DNA from 3 places in the Pseudogracilibacillus sp. SO10305 genome. Region 3 is predicted to be linked to each of the others. Evidence: riboswitches for the same ligand, from Rfam matches in the RefSeq annotation. Region 3 holds a riboswitch; each other region holds the start of a gene.
What was found. A riboswitch is a leader RNA that binds a small molecule or an ion and turns the genes downstream of it on or off. The one in region 3 is predicted to bind thiamine pyrophosphate.
Positions count from the first base shown of each region.

Region 1: linked by a shared signal. The riboswitch ahead of thiW (energy coupling factor transporter S component ThiW) and the one ahead of SPD45_RS07250 (3-oxoacyl-ACP reductase) in region 3 are both predicted to bind thiamine pyrophosphate.
Region 2: linked by a shared signal. The riboswitch ahead of thiD (bifunctional hydroxymethylpyrimidine kinase/phosphomethylpyrimidine kinase) and the one ahead of SPD45_RS07250 (3-oxoacyl-ACP reductase) in region 3 are both predicted to bind thiamine pyrophosphate.

Region 1 covers NZ_JAXHDE010000010.1:49,936-57,909, reverse strand. Annotated here, with positions in the region: gene SPD45_RS09250 (MMPL family transporter) at 1-965, shown strand, start outside; gene bioA (adenosylmethionine--8-amino-7-oxononanoate transaminase) at 1,313-2,686, shown strand; gene bioD (dethiobiotin synthase) at 2,707-3,396, shown strand; gene SPD45_RS09235 (biotin transporter BioY) at 3,440-4,066, shown strand; gene SPD45_RS09230 (YxeA family protein) at 4,250-4,594, shown strand; TPP riboswitch at 4,645-4,750, shown strand; gene thiW (energy coupling factor transporter S component ThiW) at 4,844-5,344, shown strand; gene SPD45_RS09220 (PucR family transcriptional regulator) at 5,502-7,049, shown strand; gene SPD45_RS09215 (aspartate/glutamate racemase family protein) at 7,193-7,819, shown strand; gene SPD45_RS09210 (OPT/YSL family transporter) at 7,834-7,974, shown strand, end outside.
Region 2 covers NZ_JAXHDE010000008.1:34,103-42,076, reverse strand. Annotated here, with positions in the region: gene recQ (DNA helicase RecQ) at 1-927, shown strand, start outside; gene htpX (protease HtpX) at 1,032-1,913, opposite strand; gene spx (transcriptional regulator Spx) at 2,004-2,396, opposite strand; gene SPD45_RS08005 (TetR family transcriptional regulator) at 2,422-3,036, opposite strand; gene SPD45_RS08000 (YpjP family protein) at 3,218-3,793, opposite strand; TPP riboswitch at 4,012-4,126, shown strand; gene thiD (bifunctional hydroxymethylpyrimidine kinase/phosphomethylpyrimidine kinase) at 4,239-5,045, shown strand; gene thiM (hydroxyethylthiazole kinase) at 5,042-5,794, shown strand; gene thiE (thiamine phosphate synthase) at 5,807-6,427, shown strand; gene bioB (biotin synthase BioB) at 6,639-7,640, opposite strand; gene SPD45_RS07975 (biotin transporter BioY) at 7,659-7,974, opposite strand, start outside.
Region 3 covers NZ_JAXHDE010000007.1:26,025-33,998, reverse strand. Annotated here, with positions in the region: gene SPD45_RS07260 (HAMP domain-containing sensor histidine kinase) at 1-1,267, shown strand, start outside; gene SPD45_RS07255 (YfiT family bacillithiol transferase) at 1,413-1,922, shown strand; TPP riboswitch at 1,985-2,082, shown strand; gene SPD45_RS07250 (3-oxoacyl-ACP reductase) at 2,159-2,923, shown strand; gene SPD45_RS07245 (hypothetical protein) at 3,122-4,246, shown strand; gene SPD45_RS07240 (MerR family transcriptional regulator) at 4,453-5,202, opposite strand; gene SPD45_RS07235 (choline/ethanolamine kinase family protein) at 5,399-6,310, shown strand; gene SPD45_RS07230 (3-ketoacyl-ACP reductase) at 6,414-7,127, shown strand; gene SPD45_RS07225 (sodium/glutamate symporter) at 7,457-7,974, shown strand, end outside.

The DNA of each region.
Region 1 (7,974 bases), on a different contig from region 3:
GTTTAGCGGCATTTGTACCAAAAATGCAATTTACGTATGGATTATTAAACTCTTTTCCAGAGGATATGCCATCACGTGAAGGTTTTACATTAATTGCTGATCATTATCCACCAGGTGAAATTGCTCCAGTCAATATAATAGTGGATACAGAAGGGGAGGATGTTTCCTTACAAGAAAAGTTAGAAGCACATCCTCTAGTAGAAAAGGTGGAAGATGCTGTAGAGGGAACAAACAAAGATTCGTTGAAAAAATGGCAAGTAACACTTTCCATTGACCCTTATGCGACGGAAGCGGTAAATAGTATACCTGAGTTACAGGAGATTGCATTTAATGCATTAGAAGAAGCGAATGTAACGAATGTGGAGGAGAATGTATGGATTGGTGGAGAAACAGCTACTTTATATGATACGGAAGAAATCACAAGTCGAGACCAAGCTGTTATTATTCCTGTTTTACTTCTCGTTATCGCTATATTATTAGTCGTTTATTTGAAATCAATTGTTGCGAAGGTTTATTTATTAGCGACTGTATTGCTGTCCTATTTATCTGCTTTAGGTTTAGGGTGGATTGTATTACACTACTTATTCGGTGTGTCGGAAATTCAAGGGCTAATTCCATTGTATGCATTCGTATTCCTAGTCGTTTTAGGAGAAGATTATAACATATTCCTCGTCTCTAGTATTTGGAGAAAACGTAAAGAAATGCCACTTAAAAAAGCTATTGCAGAAAGTGTCGGAGAAACAGGTAGTGTCATTAGTTCGGCAGGGTTAATTTTAGCAGGAACGTTTTCCGTATTAGCTATATTACCTTTACAAGTATTAGTTCATTTTGGAACGATTACGGCTATAGGAATTTTATTGGATACGTTTATTGTGAGACCTTTATTAGTCCCGGCTATTACGACGGTTCTTGGTCGTTTTGCATTTTGGCCGGGTAAAATGTGGAAAATGCATGAGGACGAATAAGAGGATGTAACTTTTTTGTCAATGATTTTTAGATGAATCCTATCATTGTTCATATTCAGTAATAAAAATAAGAAATAGAAAACACTTTATGATGTTGGCACATAAATATTCGTGCTATCATAAAGTGTTTTTTTTATGGATTATTTATAAAATTTATCTATTTGCGTTCCCTTGTGTCAACCTATAATATAAATGGTTGACACAAAAGGTTTGTTTCCTCTATGATTACGTATATAGAAAGGAGGAGGTAGAAGATAAACAGAAGTGCAAGCGAGCAATTTCTATGTAATTTTCACAAAAAAGGATGTACATGACGTTGGAAAAAAATTAATGATGGAGGGATTATAATGTCAACACATGATGAATTAATACAAAAGAGTAAAGAATACCTTTGGTTACCTTTTACACAAATGAAAGATTATGAGCAAGATCCATTAGTTATTGAAAGTGGAGAAGGCGTTATGTTGAAAGATACAGAAGGAAATGCATACTATGATGGGTTCTCTTCAGTTTGGTTAAATGTGCATGGACATAGAAAAAAAGAACTCGATGATGCGATACGTACGCAATTAGAAAAAATTTCCCATTCGACATTGCTTGGAATGACGAATCGACCAGCGACAGAGTTAGCAGAACGATTAATTAATATAACACCAGAAGGACTTACACGTGTTTTTTATTCCGATAGTGGTGCTACATCAGTCGAAATTGCATTGAAGATGGCATATCAATATTGGAAAAATAAAAATATAGAAGGAAAAGATAAGTTTATTACGATGAAAAATGGGTATCACGGTGATACGATTGGTGCTGTTAGTGTCGGTGCAGTAGATACGTTTCATCGAATTTATGAAAAACTAATGTTTGAAAGTTTTCATGTTCCTTTTCCATATGTATATCGTCACCCAAGTGGAGATCCGGACATTTGTAAGGAAGAGTGTTTAAAAGAATTAAAAAAGACATTAGAAAATCATCATCATGAGATTGCTGCTTTAACAATCGAGGCAATGATGCAAGGAGCAGCTGGGATGATTTTAATGCCGGATGGATTTTTAACGGAAGTTCGTAAATTATGTACGGAATATAATGTATTACTCATAGTTGATGAAGTTGCTACAGGATTTGGCCGAACGGGAGAAATGTTTGCTTGTGATCATGAAGGTGTTGTACCAGACATTATGACGGTCGGTAAAGGATTAACAGGAGGATACTTGCCTATTGCCGCAACAATTTCAACAGAGGAAATATATGAAGCATTTTACGATGATTACATTCATATGAAAACGTTATTTCACGGTCATTCATATACCGGAAATCAACTAGGATGCGCTGTTGCGTTAGCAAACTTAGACTTATTTGAACGGGAAAATATAGTGGCACAAGTGCAACAGAAGTCCAGTTTTATTGAAGCGGAATTAACTTCACTACATGAATTGGATTATGTTGGAGATATTAGACAGCTCGGATTCATGGTCGGTATTGAGTTAGTACAAGAAAAAGAAACAAAAAAACCTTTCCCATGGGAAGAACGTGTAGGATATGCGGTGTCATTGGAAATGCGTCGTCTTGGGATGTTAACTAGACCTTTAGGAGATAATATTGTATTTATGCCGCCCCTTTCTAGTTCAGAGGAAGAAATTCGGGAAATGATTCGCATTATAAAAGAAGCGATTCAAAATGTAACAACGAAACGAGAAACTACAGTCGGTTCGACGAAATAAGAAGAACGAGGAGCGGTTGGATGGAACAGAATGGGTTATTTATTACAGGAACAGATACAGATGTCGGAAAGACTTTTGTCGGTGGCGGTATGGCAGCTCTATTGAAAAAGTATGGAAAAGATGTTGGCGTATTTAAACCAATGTTGAGTGGGGAAAGTCGAGAAAATCCTACAAGTGATACGTCTATCTTGAAAACGATGTCTGGAGATCGTAATACGTTTGAACAAATTACTCCTTTTCAATTTGCAGAGCCGTTAGCACCATATGTTGCAGCGAAAAGGGCAGGACAACATATATCTTTGACTCAGATTATGCAAGCATGGAAAAACATAAAAGAAACGCATGAGTATTTTATTGTAGAGGGTGCAGGGGGACTTGGGGTTCCTTTGGGGAAGGACTATGTAGTTGCAGATGTTGCGAAAGAGATAGGTTTTCCAATATTAATTGTTGCAAGAACGGGACTTGGTACAGTAAATCATATTTGGTTAACGGTAAAAGTGGCCCAAAGTATGGGATTGGATATTGCAGGCATTATCTTGAACGGGGCGGAAGAAGAACAGGGGATAGCAGAACAAACGAATCCTGCATTAATTGAAGAGATGACAAATATTCCTGTGTTAGCTGTATTACCGAAATTTACAACATCTAATCCTACTTATATTGTAGAAAAGATGGATGAACTAATCCCTTTTAATCTTTTCGCAAAATAATAGTGAAACCAAGTTGAACTTTTATAGTAAAAGGAGGATATCATTGAAAAATAACAAACAAATTCGTGTCATTGATATTACTTTAATCGGAATGTTTGTCGCTTTAATGAGTATCGGGGCAAATATTACTGCTTGGGCACCGTTTTTACAAATAGGTGGTGTTCCTATTACATTACAAACATTTTTTTGTTTTTTGGCAGGTGCATTACTTGGTAGTCGCCGTGGAGCGCTTGCAATGGTTGTATACCTTTTCGTTGGATTAATTGGCGTTCCTGTTTTTGCTGGATTTAAAGGAGGATTAGGTGCTGTATTAAGTCCGACATTTGGGTTTATTATTTCTTTTATTTTCACCGCTTATGTTACTGGGAAAGTGATCGAATCTAAAAAACACCCTACTTTAATTACGTTCATATTGGCCTCTATTATCGGGCTTTTCTTTAATTATATGATCGGAACAAATTATATGTATCTCGCTTTATCATTTTTTATGGATACACAAGAAAGTGTCACTTATATTGGAACGTGGCTTGTAATGCTCGTATATTTGCCTGTTGATTTATTAACGATTGTCGCAGCAGCTTTATTTGCACCTAGAGTGTATAAAATTTTACATAAGTCGACTATGATTACACCTTCTAGTAATGTGCAAGAAGACCGTTTAGGAAGTTAAGGAAATTTTATTTTAACGTTCCTATATCTCGCGAATAGAGTGATGTCCGTATGCGAACACTTTTATTTAATCTTACAATATTGTAAGCCTACAACGCTTATTCGTAAGGGAAATCGATGTTACAGCACGGAATTTCATCCTATACTATGTATAGAATGAAACGGAACGAAAAGGATGAGAAAAATGAAACGTTTATTAACGATAAGTATGATGATATTGGTCGTAGGCTTGTTATCGGCTTGTACATCATCTATTCAAACTATTGGTGCAGATACGTATTATGTACTAATTCAAGATGAAGGCGATAGTTATGAAGAACAGGGGAATGTACGTTATGAATATAAATTAGAAGGCTACGATGAAAACGGAGATAGTTTATTATTATCTTTTACAGCGAATCACTCATTAAAAAAGAATGCTTATTTAAAAATTTTCTATAAAAAAGATGAAGTAGTCACATATGAAGAAGTAGAAAAAACAGACATTCCAGAAAAAGCATTGGAACAATTAGAAGTAGGTGAAGAATAAGAAGACCTTTACAATATTAAATAGTATGATAGTATAAAATTGAAAAGTCCATATTTCACTAGGGGAGCTATCGGATGGCTGAGAGGAGCGTTATTGTTCTGACCCTTTGAACCCGATCTAGGTAATACTAGCGTGGGGAAGTGTTGGCCATCAAGATATTTATACTAAAAACAATCGAGGGCTACATTCCGACGTCGGGGTGTGGTCTTTTTTATCGTTATTTTATCGTACAAGGAGGTGTAATAGAAGATGAATCGTACACGACTTATGACGACTATGGCTGTTTTTGTTGCAATAGGTATTATCGGTTCACAATTTTTATGGTTTCCAGCAGGTTTTGCTAAGGCGTATCCTGTCCAACATGCTGTTAACGTTGTTGCGGGGATTTTACTCGGTCCTGGACCAGCTGTAATCATCGCGTTCATCATTGGCTTAATTCGAAATATGCTAGGATTAGGGTCGATTTTAGCTTTTCCTGGCGGGATGATTGGTGCGTTTTTGGCAGGTTATTTATATAAAAAATGGAACCAACATAGTGCGGCAGTTATTGGTGAAATCATCGGGACAGGTATTTTAGGATCATTTGCATCGATTCCTTTAGCAACATTATTTATGGGGACATCGTTTGGAATATTTTTCTTCTTACCGTCATTTTTAGTGAGTAGTGTGTCAGGTGCTTTGATCGGTTGGTTTATCGTCGTTCGTTTAAAACAAAGTGGCCAAGCAAAAGCAATTATCGAAAATAAATAACTTTAAAGATATATTCACTATAAGGATGGAATTTTTAAAATAAAACCTTTCTTCTAATACTAATTAGTATTCATCTTAGGAAAAATACTTATATAATTATAGTATAGATAGCAAAATGAGTATACCGATGACAAACATATCAAGGGTGTGTATGAAAATGATGGTTCATGAAGTAATGCAAATCATTAAAAAGTTTGAAGCAGAGGCAAGGTACGGGAAGAAAGGTTTAAATAAAAAGGTAAAATATATTGAAGTGATGGAGATTCCTCATGTTGATAAATGGAATGTAAAAGAGACGCTTATTTTAACAAGCTTTTACGCGATTAAAGATGATGAACAAGCTCAAATAAACATAGTAAAATCTTTCATCGAATTAAAGGCAAGTGGACTCATCATAAAGCTAGGTAGATTTATTGATGAAATCCCTCCATCCATTGTTCAATTGGCGGAGGAACATCATTTTCCTATTATTACATTACCAAAAGATGTCCCTTATATTGACATTTTAACGCCGTTATATGCAAAATTACAACAATCAACAGATGATCGATTGATCGAAGAAATTGAAGGAAAGTCTTATGAAAATGTCACGACGATTTTGCAAGATATTTATAAATCGTTCGGGTTAGTTATGTATATAGAAAACATGAACGGCGAGTTGTTATATTGTGCACATAAATTAAAAAGCGATAAATGGAGAAATGATTTCACACTATTTTCCCTCCCAACATATGAACAGACAGAGATGTACGTACAAAAATTTAATACCGAATTTGAAACGTATGAAAAACATGCTTGTATATATTCAGAGGCATTAAAAAGAATGGTTGTCACTCTTTTTGCGAAAGGGAAGAAATATGGACTTCTCCATATTGTATATGAAAGGAACAAACAAAAAGAATTGTTAATGGACACCGAGATATTTCGGTTAGTAGATAAAATTCACATTACTATGATGGCTGAAATTGTTAGTCTACAAATGCAAAAAGGGGAATTTATAGAAAGATGGAACTATCTAGAGGACGAAAAGGATCTAAAAATGGTCATTCATTTAGACCAATTAAATATAACAGAAGCCATCGGATATCATACCTTTTTGCGAAAATCGTTAATTTTACTTTCCCATATTGAAAATATGATGAAACATTTAACCGAAGTGAAAGATTATATTGTGATGGAAAGAAATGAAAATGTGTTTGTGCTCGTTTGGATAAATCATCGTGAGGCGACATCCATCGAATTGAAACACCAATGGAAAAAGCAGCAACCTCGAACATTATTAGAGAATGTAAAGATAGGGATAAGTTATCCTTTTATAGATACAACGTCCATTATAGAAAAAGTTGATAATACAGCAAAAGTTATTGAAATCGGGAAAGACTTAGGGTTAAATTCAACTGTATATGACCAAAGTGAATTAGGTATTTCCTCTATCTTATTAAATTTGCAAAAGGATCCACATGTAAATGATTTTGTTCATTACATGATGCTTCCACTTCAACAAATGGAAGCGGATTTGATTGAAACATTAAAAGTTTATTTAGCCGAAAATTGCAATGCTTCAAGAACAGCGAAAGTAATGTATTTAAATAGAAGAACGATCACATATCGTTTAAAACGAATACGAGAAATAATGAATATAGATTTAAATGATGCAAAAACAATCTTTTCCCTTCAGTTTTGTTTTTATATGATGAATGATTGATATTGCTCACAGTGAGAAAAAGGAGGGCTTTGCCTTCCTTTTTTTACGCTCATTTTGCGTATATACATAATAATCTGAATATATTATATTTAGAGAAAGATTCGAAAAGTCGCATTGGATACGAGAGGAAAGGAGTGATATATATGTTAGGAATCATCCGTGTATTAACAAGTGAAGGAAAAGTTTTGTCAGAACATGGAGAATTAATGCGTGATTTTTTATCGATAGATAGTGAAACGAAATGTATCATGGATCAACCGAAAGGAATTTATAATGCTCAGACAGAGCAGGAAGCTATTCCAAAAATTGTTGAGCTGGCGAGAGGAATGGAAAAAAGCGGGAAATATAAAGCATTAACAATTAGTTGTGCGGCAGACCCGGCTTTGCAGGAGGTAAAACAAGCTGTATCAATTCCAGTATATGGTGCGGGAGCAGTAGGAGCGAATATATCGAAGACATTAGGAGATAATGTAGGAGTCATCGGAATTACAGAGGAAGCTCCGCCAAACATCTTAAAAGTATTAGGGAATCATTTTTATTCATATCATTATGAACCAACATTACGAAATACAGTTTCATTATTTTCAGATGATGCAAAAAATAAGTTAGTTATGTTGATGAATCGTATGAAGGAAGAAGGGGCAGATGTTATTTTATTTGCTTGTACAGGCTTTTCTACCATTCATTTAAAACAATTTGCAAAAGATCGAGTCACAATACCGATGGTGGATTTAGTCGAAGCTCAGGCAGTTGCCTATAAGCTTCAATAATAGGAGGAATTACAGTGAAAAATAAGAGAACTTTTGATCTATCATTTATTTTATTCTCGGCTATCGTAGCCATACTTGGTGCGATTATTGGAATGCAGTTAATAACAACATTAGGAATCACACCAAATACATCCATTATTGGTGCATTAATTGCG
Region 2 (7,974 bases), on a different contig from region 3:
GAAGAAGCACAAATGATTTTATCTTGTGTAAAACGTATGAATGAAAAATTCGGTGTCAGCATGACCGCAAAAGTATTACGCGGTTCCAAAGATCGTAAGTTAATTCAATTCAATTTACATAAACTTACAACATATGGACTTTTATCTTCTTATACCGAAAAAGACATTACGGAAAAAATTCAATTTTTAATTGCTGAACAACTACTTTCGACGGAAGAAGGAATGTACCCAACTTTAAAACTAAACTATCAATCTGTCGCCGTTTTAAAAGGAGAAAAGACGGTAGAAATGTATACATTAAAAGTACCGACAGCTGACACAACTGATTTCGATGCAACATTATTTGGCGAATTAAGAGAACTTCGAAAAGTAATGGCGGATGAAAGGAACGTGCCACCATACGTACTATTTTCAGATGCGACATTACGTGATATGTGCCGTTACTTTCCAACAACAAAAGATGAAATGCTTGAAATTAAAGGGGTTGGAGAAAAGAAATATAGTCAATACGGAGAAACATTTTTACATGCGATTAATAAATGGAAAGAAAATAATCCGCATGTGAAAAAGAAAGTCCAAATTGGGACATCGATAAAGCGTCCAATTGCAAAACAAGTAGTTGACGATCCTGAAACACCGTCCCATATGCAAAGTTATCAATTGTTCCAGTCTGGTAAGTCAATCAAGGATATTGCAAAAATGCGGGATGTACAAGAACAAACAATTGAAAACCATTTATTTAAGGCATTTGACCAAGGACTTCCAATTGCTTGGGAAATTTTCTTTAACGATGAAGAAGAAAAAGAAGTATTACATGTATACGAAAATTTCGATGAGAAGAAATTGAAACCAATGAAAGAAGCATTACCAGATACATTCACATATACAAAAATTAAAGCTGTCTTAGCGAAAAATAAGCTTTTGTAAAAGGGAAAGAAACGACTACCACCCAAATGCTTCTCCCCTAGCGTTAGAACAAAAAAATCGTACGGCACATAAGCTCGTACGATTTTTTAGAATCATTATAATTATTATGCTAAACGGCTAATTCTCTCATCTAAATCTGGGTGTGTAGAGAATAACTGCATTGCCTTTTTAGCACCATTAATTTTCATTGTAGCTACTGCCGTATCGTCTTCGCCTGCTGTAGCACGATCTGCATATGCTTTTAAGCTTTCTAACGCATGACGCATTTTGTCACGTCCCGCTAAATCTGCTCCACCTTTATCTGCATGGAACTCACGATGGCGTGAATAGGCAAATACAACGATGCTTCCTAAAATGGAGAATAAAATTTGGAATACGATAATCGCGATGAAATGCACGACTGGTGCAATTTCTTCACGAACGAACTGTGATGCGATAAGCGCAACAATTCTAGATAAAAATACAACAAACGTGTTCACAACACCTTGTAACAATGTCATTGTTACCATATCACCATTTGTAATGTGTGCAACTTCGTGTGCGATAACACCTTCCACCGCATCATCATCCATTTCATCTAGTAATCCAGATGAAACGGCAACTAATGAACGTTTTTTCGATGGACCTGTTGCAAATGCGTTTACTTCTGGTGAGTTGTAAATTCCAACTTCAGGCATATATGTTAAACCAGCTGCTCTAGATAAGCGGTATACCTTTTCCACCACTATTTGTTCATACTCATTTTTGGGATTATTCGGATCAATAATCTCCACACCCATCATTCGCTTCGCAATCCAACGAGACATTGCTAATGAAATAAAGGAACCAGTAAAACCGATCACCGCACTAAATACTAGTAAAGAACCGTAGTTTATAGTCCCATTCTCTCCAATATAGTTCCCAATCGGTAAAACCGTGAAAATAATCGAGATTGTTAAAAGAACTAGTACGTTTGTTAATAAAAAGTAAAATATTCTTTTTGCCACGAACTTCTTCCTCTCTTTAATAATGTTTCTCTTATTCTACAACATTTCTATCATGAATAACATTACTTTCATGTAAAGTATCGTTAAATTTTACACGAATGCTAAAGAATCATGAATAAATCGTTTACGTTCTTCCCGTGGAATAAACTGACGAATATTGTACTCATCAAATCCTACTTGTAATTTATCATTCCCTAAAATAATCGGCTGACGTAATAATTTTGGATTTTTATTTACTAATGTATATAAATCATTTAATGAAATATTTTCTAAGTCTAAATCTAATTCTTTATATACGTTCGATCTTGTCGCGATTATATCTTTTGTACCTTCTTCTGTTAATCGTAAAATTTGTTGCATTTCTTTTTTCTTTAAAGGCTTCTTCAAAATATCGCGATATTCAAATGGAATATTATGTTCCTCAAACCACCTTCTCGCTTTTCTCGTTGATGCTGTTGATGAACCATATAGTTTGATTTTCATCATGAACCCTCTCTCTTTCCATTAATTAATTTGCTTTAAATCCTTTTTTCATTAAATTAATTTGTGTCGTAAAATTGTGTAGCACCTTTTCATTCGATATATCTACTGCATATTTACGTGCGATGTTCCCTAACATCATAGATAATAACATTTGAATCATATGAAATAATTCTTCATCATTTTCTGCATTTAACATTGTCGTATCGACGAGATCCCTTACTTCCTTATATTGTTCACTAAGTACGCTATAATTCATATCACTTAAAAAAGCACGTTCTGTCTCAAAATCTAAATGTAAAAACATATTTTTAAAAAACTGTTTGTCATTCGTCATATCAATACGAATAAGCAAATCCTCACATAAATCACTAACTGCATAAAATATATTCCCGTCATGCTTTTCTAATAAACGAATAAATCGTTTTCTTTTTTCATCTGCATACTGATTTAATATATAAAAATAAAAATCTTCTTTATCGTGAAAATATTGATAAAAACTACCGCGTGGAATACCCGCCTCTTTTACAATATTCGCAATGGAAGCTTCAAATAATGGAACTCGTGAAAATTCTTTTTCTCCCGCTTCAATTAATACTTCCTGTTTTTCTGTAGGTAAATTATAAAAAGTCTGTCTCGGCATCCAAGTTCCTCCTAAGTACAAAGTCAAAATGACACAATGTCACTTCCACTCTATTTCATTATAGATGACACGGTGTCATCTGTCAATAAAAAATGACCTTCTTTGACCAATATGTGGCGGAAAATTGACAAAAATAAAACACCTTATCATTTTTCTAACCAATGACAAAGTGTTTTTCGTTTTATTGCGCCATCCATTTCGGTGGCATGTTTTTATCCCAATAAATATTGCCTAGTTCATAATGTGTTTCAAACTGATCTTTCCCTAAATGATAATGGAAATTAAACCAGTATCCTTCTTGCGGTTTAAAATCTCGACGAACGTGAAACTTCGCAATTATCTTTTCGTCTTTTACATCATAAACATTAAATATTCTTTCGCCATATCCTTTTGCAGGGTTTTCCGTAATTTCATAAAACGGTAATCTATCTTCTCCCGCTTCTGTAAAGATAGATGTTAAAGTTTCTTCCATTTTCGGTAAAATTACTTCTTGAAACTCATTTTCTAGTTGATTTTCAATCTTCGGTCCAAATTTAACGCTCGTTTGTGCAATAGCTTTTTCCATTAATGTGGCAGCTACATCCTCTTCCTCAACATCATATGTAGTTATTTGCTCCGCAATAATATTCGCTTTAGACGAATCAAACGTCTTCTCTGCTTTTCCTACATGTGCATCTACATCAAATGACGGAACATATAAACCTAACGTTATGAAAGCGACGAATGCAACGGCAATTTTTCTCATCCAAATTTTCATCGTATCATCTCGCTTTTTATTTTATATATACTTAACTGTATCATTTCACAAGGAAAAATACATGATTTTTAGTCATATTTAATAAATTTTTAACATTCTATATAACTTTAGTAACTTTTCATAAACATAGCGAAATATATACGTGCGAATAAAATGATAATGTCCTCTCCCCCAACCTCATTATGACAACTACAACATAATCTGCTATACTAGAGTCAGAAATCTACTAGGGGTGCCTTTTTCGTTGAAGGCTGAGAAGAAGTACGTGATATTTCTAACCCTCGTGAACCTGATCTAGTTCGAACTAGCGGAGGGAAGTAGGAATCCATGACTTTTTTTGCAGTCGAACCAGATTCTTTCACGAGGAATCTGGTTTTTTTATGGGAAAATTTACGTATTATAACGTCATGTACATCCCTAAAAATAAAATAAAGGAGCAATTTTAATGAAAGATATTACATGCGCATTAACCATTGCAGGTACAGATCCTACAGGGGGTGCAGGAATACAAGCTGATTTAAAAACATTTCAAGAATTACAAACATATGGTATGAGCATTGTCACATCTGTCGTTGCACAAAACACAACAGGTGTTCAAGCAATCGAACATATATCTTTAGATATGATTGAACAACAACTAGATTCTGTGTTTTCAGACGTTCCTGTAGATGCTGTAAAAACAGGTATGATTGCGAACATTGATATGATGAAAATAATAAAGAAAAAACTCGACGGAAAAAATCTTCCACTCGTGATTGATCCTGTTATGGTTGCTACAAGTGGAGACCCTTTAATTAATGAAGAGGCCCGTGATTTTTTACGTGATGAATTACTAGCTTATGCGACCGTTGTTACACCGAACTTACCAGAAGCTGAATTTTTAACGAACATGACAATTTCGACATTCAACGATATGAAAAAAGCAGCCGAAAAAATTGTTCATACGTATGGAGCAAAAGCCGCGCTCGTAAAAGGAGGCCATTTAAGTAAAGATAACGATGCTACAGATTTCTTATATGATGGAAACGACATGCATGTCTTTACAAAGAAACGAATTGATACAAAAGATACACATGGGACTGGTTGTACGTATTCAGCAGCCATTACCGCCCATCTTGCACAAGGTCTTTCTTTATATGAAGCAGTGGAAAAGGGAAAAGAATTTATCCAAGCTGCCATTGAAGAATCTATTCCACTTGGCGCTGGTAGTGGGCCAACAAAACATTGGGCAATTAGAGGGAGACAAGTATGAACATTCATGAGAACATCATGAAAAAGGCCCCTCTCGTCCACTGTTTAACGAATAATGTCGTAAAAAACTTTACCGCTAACGGGTTACTCGCTATTGGTGCTTCACCTATTATGGCCGATAACCCGATGGAAGTTAGCGAAGTCGCTAAAAAAGCAGATGCTATTTTAATTAACACTGGTACATTAATGGATTCGGATATGGAAGCAATGCTTACTACTGGAACTGTTGCAAATAATCATCAAAAACCAATCGTATTAGATCCTGTAGCAGTCGGGTCCTCTTCTTTTCGAAAACAAGCTTGCCTCAAATTTCTAAATGCAATAAACTTCACTGTAATTAAAGGAAATGCAGGGGAAATGGCAGCATTAGTTGATGAAAAAGTGGCAATGAAAGGCGTTGATTCTGTCGATCCTCCAGTAGAAACAACAAAATTAATCGCTAATAAAGTAGCAACAACTTTCCAAACAATCGCTGTGATTACAGGTGAAAAAGATGTTATTTCAAATGGAAAAGAAACATATATAAATGAACACGGTAATGAAATGTTAACACGCATAACTGGTGCAGGTTGTTTATTAGGTGCTATTATTGGAGCGAATTTAGCTTGTGAGGTAGACCATTTTAAAGCAACCTATCAAATAATCGAATTTTATACAAAAGCAGCGGAGCGAGCAATTGCATCTTCAAATGTCCATGGTCCAGGGACTTTTCAAGTTCACTTTTTAGATGCATTACATCACATCGATTAGGAGCGAAAGAAGATGAACAAAAATGTATTACGAAAATACTTCATTATGGGAAGTCAAGATTGCCCCAAAGATAGAACACCAGAAGCGACTTTGCGAGAAGCAATTCAAGGTGGAATAACCATTTATCAATTTCGTGAAAAAGGAAGAGGCAGTTTACAAGGTGAAGAAAAAATTGCCCTTGGTAAAGCATTACGAGCAATTTGCAAGGAAGCAAATATCCCTTTTATAATAAATAATGATGTTGAATTAATGGATGTACTACAGGCTGACGGTATTCATGTTGGTCAATCAGATGAACCTGTTAAAAAAATCCGTGAAAAATACCCGCATAAATGGATCGGTTTATCCATTTCCAATATGGAGCAATATGAAAAAAGCTCGCTTGCATATATTGATTATATTGGTGCTGGACCTGTTTTTAGTACAACTTCGAAATCAGATGCACTGCAACCTGTTGGAATAGAGTGGATTCAAACATTAAGGAAACTAACCCCTCATATTCCCATCGTCGGAATTGGTGGTATCTCACCTGACAATGCCCTTCATGTGCTTCATGCTGGGGCGGACGGAGTATCAGTTATTTCTGCAATTACGAAGGCTGAAAACATTCAAAAAGCTGTACGTTCTTTATGAAAAAGTAAGAAGTTCGACCTCATTAAGTCATGTCTTTTAATCATATACAATGTATCATTTAAGCAAGATTTTAGTATATACTATAGCGTGTTTTGCAAAAGTAAACCTTTGACATGTGCATGATCATTGATCAAACAAGTCAAAGGTTTATTTCGCTATGTTTTATGTCGAACTCTCGTTTTCATGCTCATACATTCAAACAATAAAGTTTTTATACACTCGCTTTTTCATGACCATAATCAATCTCAAATCCTAAATCTTCTAACATTCGGTGGTCTGCTGTACTTAATTGTCCTTCAGTCGTTAAATAATCCCCGACAAAAATTGAATTTGCAGCGTACAATCCAAGTGGTTGTAAACTTCTTAAATTCACTTCTCGTCCACCAGATATACGAATTTCCTTCGTTGGACAGCAGTAACGGAACAATGCTAACACTTTTAAACAATATGTCGGTGTCAGTTCATTCGTTCCTTCTAATTTTGTTCCATCAATCGCATGTAAAAAGTTAACTGGAATGGAATCCGCATCGAGTTCTTTTAAAGAAAATGCCATATCTACTACATCTTCTTTCGTTTCTTTCATTCCGACAATGACACCAGAACATGGAGATATCCCAACATCTTTCACTTTATTTACAGTGGATACACGATCATCATACGTATGACTCGTCGTAATATAATCATGATGTTTTTTCGATGTATTTAAATTATGATTATAACGGTCGACACCAGCTGCTTTTAATTGTTCTGCTTGCCCTTCTTTTAAAATACCTAAACAAGCACATATTTTCATATCATAATTTTGCTTAATTTCCTTCACAGCATCGACGACAATATTCAATTCACGATTTGTCGGGCCACGTCCACTTGCCACGATACAATACGTTCCTGATTGTAATTTGTTCGCTTGTTCTGCTCCAGCTAAAATCGATTCCTTATCCATCATTTTATATCGTTGAATCGGTGCCTCAGAGTCAATAGATTGTGCGCAATACCCACAATTTTCACTACAAGCTCCTGATTTCGTATTTATAATCATATTTAATTTAACTTTATTGCCGTAATAATGGTGGCGAATTTGATATGCCCCATCTAATAATGCTAACACCTGTTCATCTGGACATTGCAAAAATTTCATCGCTTCGTCTCGCGTAATTTGATATCCTTGTATTACTTTATCTGCTAACTGAGCCCAATATTTTCTATTCTCCATCGTACATCTTCCTTTCTTTTATGATTGTGATCGAACTTTTTGCATCATTAAAATAGCATCTAATCGATATGCAAATACACCTGCAACAAGTGCTAAAGCAATATCTTTTGGCAATGGAACAATCATCCATAACCATGCAATTCCGTAGTGGAACCCTTCTGGCGCTTGAAACCAAAGTTTATACGCCATATATAGCCAGTTCGTTCCAAAAACATAAATAAATAACATTCCGAACAACGATGCAACTATATACATTGACTTTGTCTGCTTATATTCCACTAGTTTCCCACATATGTACGCAACGATAATAAATGAAATGATAAAACCAAAAGTA
Region 3 (7,974 bases):
AACAATTTTGACGAATTTAACGGCATCGGAAAAACCTGCACAACAATTATTACAGGAATATGGAAATGTGTTAAAAAATCGCCCGATTCATTTTAGTTTATTTAATGAGCAATCTGAAATTATATATGCATCGGACGGAAAAATACCGGACATTCATTTGGATGATGCCGATTGGAATGAAGTGACAAAAGGGAATAAAGTTGTTGTGAAAAAGGACTATGAACAGTTCAAAGAAGGGGCAACCTATGTCATATTGCCTTATTTTCAAGGAGAAAGATTTGTCGGAGGTATTTTACTTGCTGCTCCAATAAGTGGGTTAAGTAATGCGATAGATGCAATGAATGCATCATTATGGAAAAGTGTCTATATTGCCGTTGCAACAGCTTTATTATTAAGTGCATTTTTAGCTAGATTCCATGTAAGACGTATTAATGTGTTGAAACGAGCGACATCTGCTGTTGCAAAAGAGGATTATTCAATTACGTTACCGACCTCTACAGTCGATGAAATTGGTGAATTAGCGGTAGATTTCCAGCATATGGTGGATCAATTGGAACAATCCGCAAATGAAATTGAACGGTTAGAAAATCGGAGACGGCAATTTATGGCAGATGTATCTCATGAGTTAAAAACACCATTAACAACAATTCGTGGGATGATTGAAGGATTGGAAAACAATATGATTCCAGCTTCTGAACAAGGACGCGCATTACATCTCGCTGAGCAAGAGGCGAAACGTCTTATACGATTAGTGAATGAAAATTTAGATTACGAAAAAATTCGCTCTAATCAAATCCAACTTCAAATAGAAAAAGTACGAGTAGAGGAATTGTATAGTATTGTAAAAGAACAATTGTATGACCTTGCAAAGAAAAAAGGAAATGACATCATGATAGATGTTCCAAGTGACATGTATGTCGAAGCGGATATGGATCGTTTATTACAAATTGTGATGAATATCGTTAAAAACAGTATGCAGTTTACAGAAAATGGCGTCATTACATTACAAGCATATGAGGAAGCAGCAAGTGCGGTACTCGTTTTAAAAGATACTGGTATTGGCATGGATACGAAAGAAGTGGAACATATTTGGGAACGTTTCTATAAAGCAGATATTTCTAGAACAACAAATCCATATGGTGAGTTTGGATTAGGATTATCTATTGTTAAACAACTTGTTACATTACATGATGGAACAATTGATGTGCAAAGTATTAAAGGAAAAGGAACGGTGTTTACGATCACTTTACCGAAAAGTAAGGACTAGTTCAAACGCTTTTATGTAGGGGATGTTACCTATTCATAGCATTAGTTCAGGCTCTAAATAGGTAACATCTATCTTTATAGGCAAAACAAAGCGATTTCTTATGGTAAAATAAATCTATACAAAGTATACGAAAGGGGATAGTAACATGGATGTGACATTTCCGATAGGGCAACTTGAAGTACCAAACAATGCAACAATGGATGATGTAGCAAATTGGTTAAGTGAAATTGCAACGTATACAGACCGACTGCGTGAAACGGTAGACGGGTTGAGTGAGGAGCAGTTAGGAAAAAAATATCGTATTGATAGTTGGAATGTAAGAGAGTTAGTACATCATATTGCAGATTCGCAATTAAATATGTACCAACGTTTAAAAATGGCATTAACAGCTAATAATCCTATTATCCCTCCATTTGATCAAGATAAATGGATAGAACATGCAGATAATCAGTTACCTGTTGAATGTTCCATAAAAATGCTTGAAGGGATCAATGAGCGAATTGTCGCTTTAGGAAAAACGTTAACGGATGAAGACCTTTTACGAACATTTACTCTTCAGGGTAGTGGAGAGGTAACTGTTGCAACGAAGTTAAAAAAGCTAAATTGGCATGAGGAACACCATTTAGCACATATTCGTATCGCGCTTGATTCATAAACGTAAAGCGTTTACTTGAGAAGTTTAGCCGATATGATACAATACAAGTAAATTGCATATAAAAAAATCACTAGGGGAGCTTTATGCTGAGAAGAGTGTACTCTGACCCTTTGAACTTGAAGCAGTTAATACTGTCGTAAGGAAGTGGAAATGTTTTTTACAATATAAGTATGTAAAGACCACTTTCTACGTAAAGTGGTCTTTTTATATGGAATAAAATATTAGGAGGGATCACCATGGAATTAAAAGAACAAGTTGTGTTAGTTACAGGTGGAAGTCGTGGATTAGGGGAGGCAATCGTTCGTCAATTTGTAGAAGAAGGTGCAAAAGTCGTCATTAATTATTTTTCAAGTAAGGAAAGAGCGGAAAGTATTGCAGAAAGTTTAGGAGCAAATCGTGCGATCGCTATTCAAGCAGATGTACGGGATGCGAAAAGTGTTGAAACGATGTTTGCACGGGCGAAGGAATATTTTAACAAACCAATTACGACGATAGTCAACAATGCTTTAATCGATTTTTCATTCAATGGCGATGACCGTAAAAAGTTAGATACTATCGGCTGGGAAGATTACCATACACAATTGCAAGGTAGTGTACAGGCAGTTTTACATACGATGCAAGCTGGTAGAGAGGATATGGTAGCACAAAACTTCGGTCGAATTATTAGTATCGGAACGAACTTAGTACAAAACCCTGTTGTTCCATATCATGATTATAATACGGCAAAATCTGCATTAATTGGAATGACGCGTTCTTTGGCGAAGGAGTTAGGTACAAATGGCATTTCAGTGAATATGGTATCAGGTGGTTTACTGCGAACAACAGATGCAAGTAAAGCGACACCGGACGTTGTTTTTGATGTAATTGAAGAAAGTACGCCACTCCAAAAAGTAACAACACCAGAAGACGTAGCGAAAACAGTACTGTTTTTTGCATCACCATGGGCAGATGCGGTGACAGGACAAAACTTAATAGTCGATGGTGGTTTAGTTATGCAATAAGAGAAGACTAGATTAGTATGAGACACGAAAAAACAATTGAAAAGCTAGGGGATTTTTGTAAGATCGAGGTAACTTGAACAATTTTTTCGGCGGAGAACTATTTTTAACAAAATAGAAGCCCTTCCTACTTTATGATATGATGAAAAAAATGGTAAAAATTGTCACTGTCGTCATTTTATGAAGGCTGGAGGGGTTTTTTTGAAAAAACAAATGTATACTACTATAATTTTGTGCTTTCTCGTTATCCTTTTAACAGCATGTAATCAAGCATATAAAGAAGCAATGGAAAATGGAAAAGAAGCACTAAGTACGTTAGATTATGAAACAGCTCACACTTATTTTGAAGAAGCTTTGCTTGAAAAAAATGCGGATGAAGAAGCCGAAATGTATATGAATCAAATAGAGGAAATGTTAGATGGAATTTCAGCCATGGACGAAGGGGAAATGATAAAGGCTGAAGAAGCTTTTGATGAAGTAATAGCTACTTCTCATGCTTCAGATGAGTTGATAAAGGAAGCAGAAGCGAAGTTAGAGGAGATAGAAAACATAACATCGACATACGAAGAGGTAACAGAGAAGATTGAGGAAGTTGAAACATTACATAACGATGGAATGTATAAGGAAAGTTTAGATACTATTGAAAAGATGTTAGAAAAAGATTTCACCCATCCGTACGTAAAAGAATTGCATACCACATTAACAATCTTAGAAAAACAAATTAAGAAAAATGAAAAAAAGCGTAAGGAGATCGATAAAATAATCGATGAAGTTGCTGCGCATGAGCAAGATAAAGCATATGATGCAGGGTTAAAAGCAGTGGAAGAAGGGTTAGAAGAAGATTTAACACATGATAGTTTAAAGGAAAGAGAAGCGATTTTAAAAGAGTTACAAACAAAATTAAAAAATTTGCAAGAAGAAGAGAAAATAAAGCAGGAACAAGAAACATATATGAAGAATGTGGAAGGAATTTGGGTTGATGACACAGTGAAAGAAGATTATTTATCTGGTGTAGATATATGTAAAATAAATGTAGAAGCAGTGTCGTGTGTGACGATGGAGTCAGATAATATCTTTCATTTAGAAATTTATGAACGAAAAGCAAATATGGAACAACATCAAGTATTGATGAATGATGGAGAGTTTGTAATTACGGTAACTGACGAAAATAATATTAGAATGTTTGATCATCATTATACACGTGTGACAAACGAGATAGAACAACGATTCTTAGATGATTTTGGATATGACTCTGTTGACGAGTTTTATGCATTTATATTTAATCCCGAATTTTTAGAAGCGGCTAGTATGATGGGCGATATGTAAAGAAACGAAATGTATCTATTTCATACAAAAAGCTAGACAATATGATGGAAAACGTCATAAAGTGAAGAAAATACATGGAATGTTAACATAAAAATCGGTCATGTTTATCATGAAGAGATAAAATGACCGATTTTCATTTCATCCCATTTTGTCCGAAATGCATAATCGTGCTATTTATTTATCTAGAGTAGATGATATTTCTATAATCATTCATTTTCTTGTTGTTTCTCTGCATATATTTGCATTGCCTCATACATAAATTGTGCTAAACCTTCCCCGAACTGATCGATATTTTTTGTGAAACGATCGTCGGCTACATACATTTGACCCAGTTCTTGAAAAGCCTCTAATGTATAGTGGTGTCCCGTATATTTATTTAAAAAATGGTACCACGAAGCAATGGCTAATTGTGCTTCATTTGATTGAGGGGATAAATGCCGAACAGTAGCAAGCTCTTTATAAATGGTGTTCATTTTTTCATTTAATACATTTGGGTCATGTTGTCGGATCGTTTCGTTTGCTCTGTTAACAGTATCGTTTCCCCACCGTTCTCTCGCTTCTTGTTCATACTTATTTTCACTAAATTGAAATCCTGAAAACTTTTGTTCGTTCGTCATATTAATTTCTCCTTTTTCATATAAAATTGTTTGTTCAATCGTATGGATCATTTGGTTAATATGGGTGCTCTTTTCAAGCAACATTTTCTTTTGTAATTGTAGTGCCTCCACTTTGTCAAAGGTAGGATCATAAATAATATTTTTAATTTCCTTTAAGGAAAAGTGAAGTGTCTTGAAAAAGATAATTTGTTGTAATGTAGCAATATCGTCCTCTGTGTACAGTCGATAACCTGCATCTGAATATGACGCAGGTTTTAACAAACCAATTGCATCATAATGATGTAATGTTCGTACACTGACCCCGGCCATTTTTGCTACTTCTTGTACTTTATATTCGATGGAACTCACCTCCTAATTATGATCGTAATGTATGACGTAACGTAAAGGTCAACTAGAAAAGTATTCAAACAAGATAACGGAAAATTTCGTGCATATATTGTATAATATATATATGGCGTTTTAAAACTTATTTAATAATGTAAGCGCCATCATATTTGTTCGTACCTTTAAAATCGATTATAGGAGGTTGTGTGCAATGAAAAATAACAAGGAGCTGATTTATGGCATTATGCAAGATACACTAGGTGTATCAAAAGAAATGGTCCAATATATAGAAAGAACACCAGGCGGAGAGACGAACGATAGTTATTTTGTAACCATTGAAGAGGAGCGATTTGTCGTACGTATTCCTGGTAAAGGAACAGAGGAACTTTTGGACCGTTGTGCAGAAAAACAAAATTTATTATTTGGGACGGAGTTAGGCATTAATCCACCACTCGTATATTACGATGATGAAACAGGTGTAAAGATAACACGCGCAATTGATGGGGCAGAAGCTTTAACACCAAAAATGGCACGTGAAAAAGGATTGATGCAAGATGTCATTCATTTATTCCAATGTCTTCACCATGCAGAGGCGCCAACAATGAATCGATTTGATCTTTTTAAGAGGATCGACCATTATGAAAGCCTCGTAAAGAATGAAAACGAAATGAAACTAGATCAAATCGCTTCACTTCGACAAGATATACACGAGTTAAAAAATGTATATCAATCCTTCCAAGTGAAAGAAGTACCGTGTCATATGGATGCAGTTTTTGTCAATATATTAAAGGATAAAGAGGACCATCTATTCCTAATTGATTGGGAATATAGTGGATTATGTGATCCATTATGGGACATTGCTACTTTATCTTTATCATTATTATTGGATGAAGAAGAAGAGATGTTTTTCCTATCCTATTATTTCGGACGTTCTCCGAATGAAGAAGAGTTACAACGACTTCATTTATTGAAAATATTCCTCGATTATTATTGGAGCCTTTGGTACTTCTATAAAGAAGCAAAAGGGGAGCAATTTGGAGATAGTGGAATGAGACGTGTGAACCGTGCCGAGTCCCATATTACACAATATAAGGATATATATGAATCTAATATTGTCGTATAATAAAAAGTCCTTTCTCACGATCATGTGAGAGAGGATTTTCTTTTGTTGTTTGTATGTATTTACTATAATGGATGTTAAGTATGTTTAGATAGGAGTAGATGATATGTCATTACAAAATAAAGTAGCGATTATTACTGGTGCCGGAAAAGGGATTGGCCGTGCTACTGCGTTAGCACTTGCTGAAGAAGGAGTATCTTTAGGCTTAATTGCTCGTACGGAAACGGATTTACAAAAGGTAGCAGAAGAGGTTGCCAAATACGATGTGCGCGTTGCGATTGCAACAGCGGATGTTTCCGATTATACACAAGTTGAAAAAGCTGTAGAAAAATTATATGGGGAATTAGGGACGTTTGATATTTTAATTAATAATGCTGGAATGGCTAAATTCGGAAGCTTTTTAGAATTACCAGTAGAAGAATGGGAACAAATTGTGAAAGTGAATCTTTTCGGTATGTATTATGTGACGCGTGCAGTGTTACCGAAAATGATCGAACAAAAGTCAGGAGATATTATCAACATTTCATCCACTGCTGGTGAAAAAGGTGGCCCTGTAACGAGTGCTTATAGTGCATCGAAGTTTGGTGTCATGGGATTAACAGAATCACTTGCAATGGAAGCGAGAAAGCATGATATTCGAGTGACGGCATTAACACCGAGCACAGTCGTAACAGATTTAGCGATCAATCAAGGATTAGTAAAAGGTGATGAGCAAGATGTATTACAACCTGAAGATTTAGCAGAATTGATTGTTGCTTCGCTAAAATTAAAGAGCCGTGTATTCTTAAAAACAGCAGGATTATGGACGACAAACCCGTAAGACTAAGGAGAAAGACTTTACTATAAATGGTAATAGTGGAAAGCCCCCCCTTAAAGTAGACAGATGGAAGATAAAATCTTTTTTACTTTAAGGGGGGTTTTTAATATAGATGATCCTATGTACAGAATGTTTAGAAGATTTATGGAATTCTATTAAATTAGGTGAAAATAACGCAAAACAACGTAAATATGACAAAATTCTGTATAAAACTCTATGTTTTCTTTAATTTACTCTATATTTCTTTCGTTTTGCTTGATTTACTTTCATGTACCTTTGTATAATCATCATGTTATGTTTTTTTAGCATGGGGAAGTGTAAGGAGGAATATTATGGAAGATTTTACGATTTGGGCTTTGTTAACAGATATCGCAATCATCTCAGCACTCTTACTAGTTGGAACGGCCATTCGTGCTAAGGTGAAGTGGGTACAATCTTTGTTTTTACCTGCTAGTATGATTGCCGGATTTATCGGTTTGGCATTAGGACCTAGTGGTGTTAATATATTGCCATTTTCAAGTCAGTTTGCTGCATATCCAGGCTTATTAATTGCATTTATTTTTGGTGCAGTACCTATCGGTGCCGCAAAAGTAAGGTTTGGAGAAGTATTCCAACGTGTACGTGAAATGTTATCTTATTCTATTTTGATAACAGTAATTATGTGGGGTGGAGGAGCGGTAGTCGGGCTATTATTAGTTGGATTATTCTTCACGGATATAAATGTTGGATTCGGTTTAGTGCTAGGTGCCGGATTCGTTGGTGGACACGGTACAGCTGCTGCGGTCGGAGAAGCATATGCAAAATACGGCTGGGACGATGCAATGTCGCTTGCAATGACATCGGCAACTAT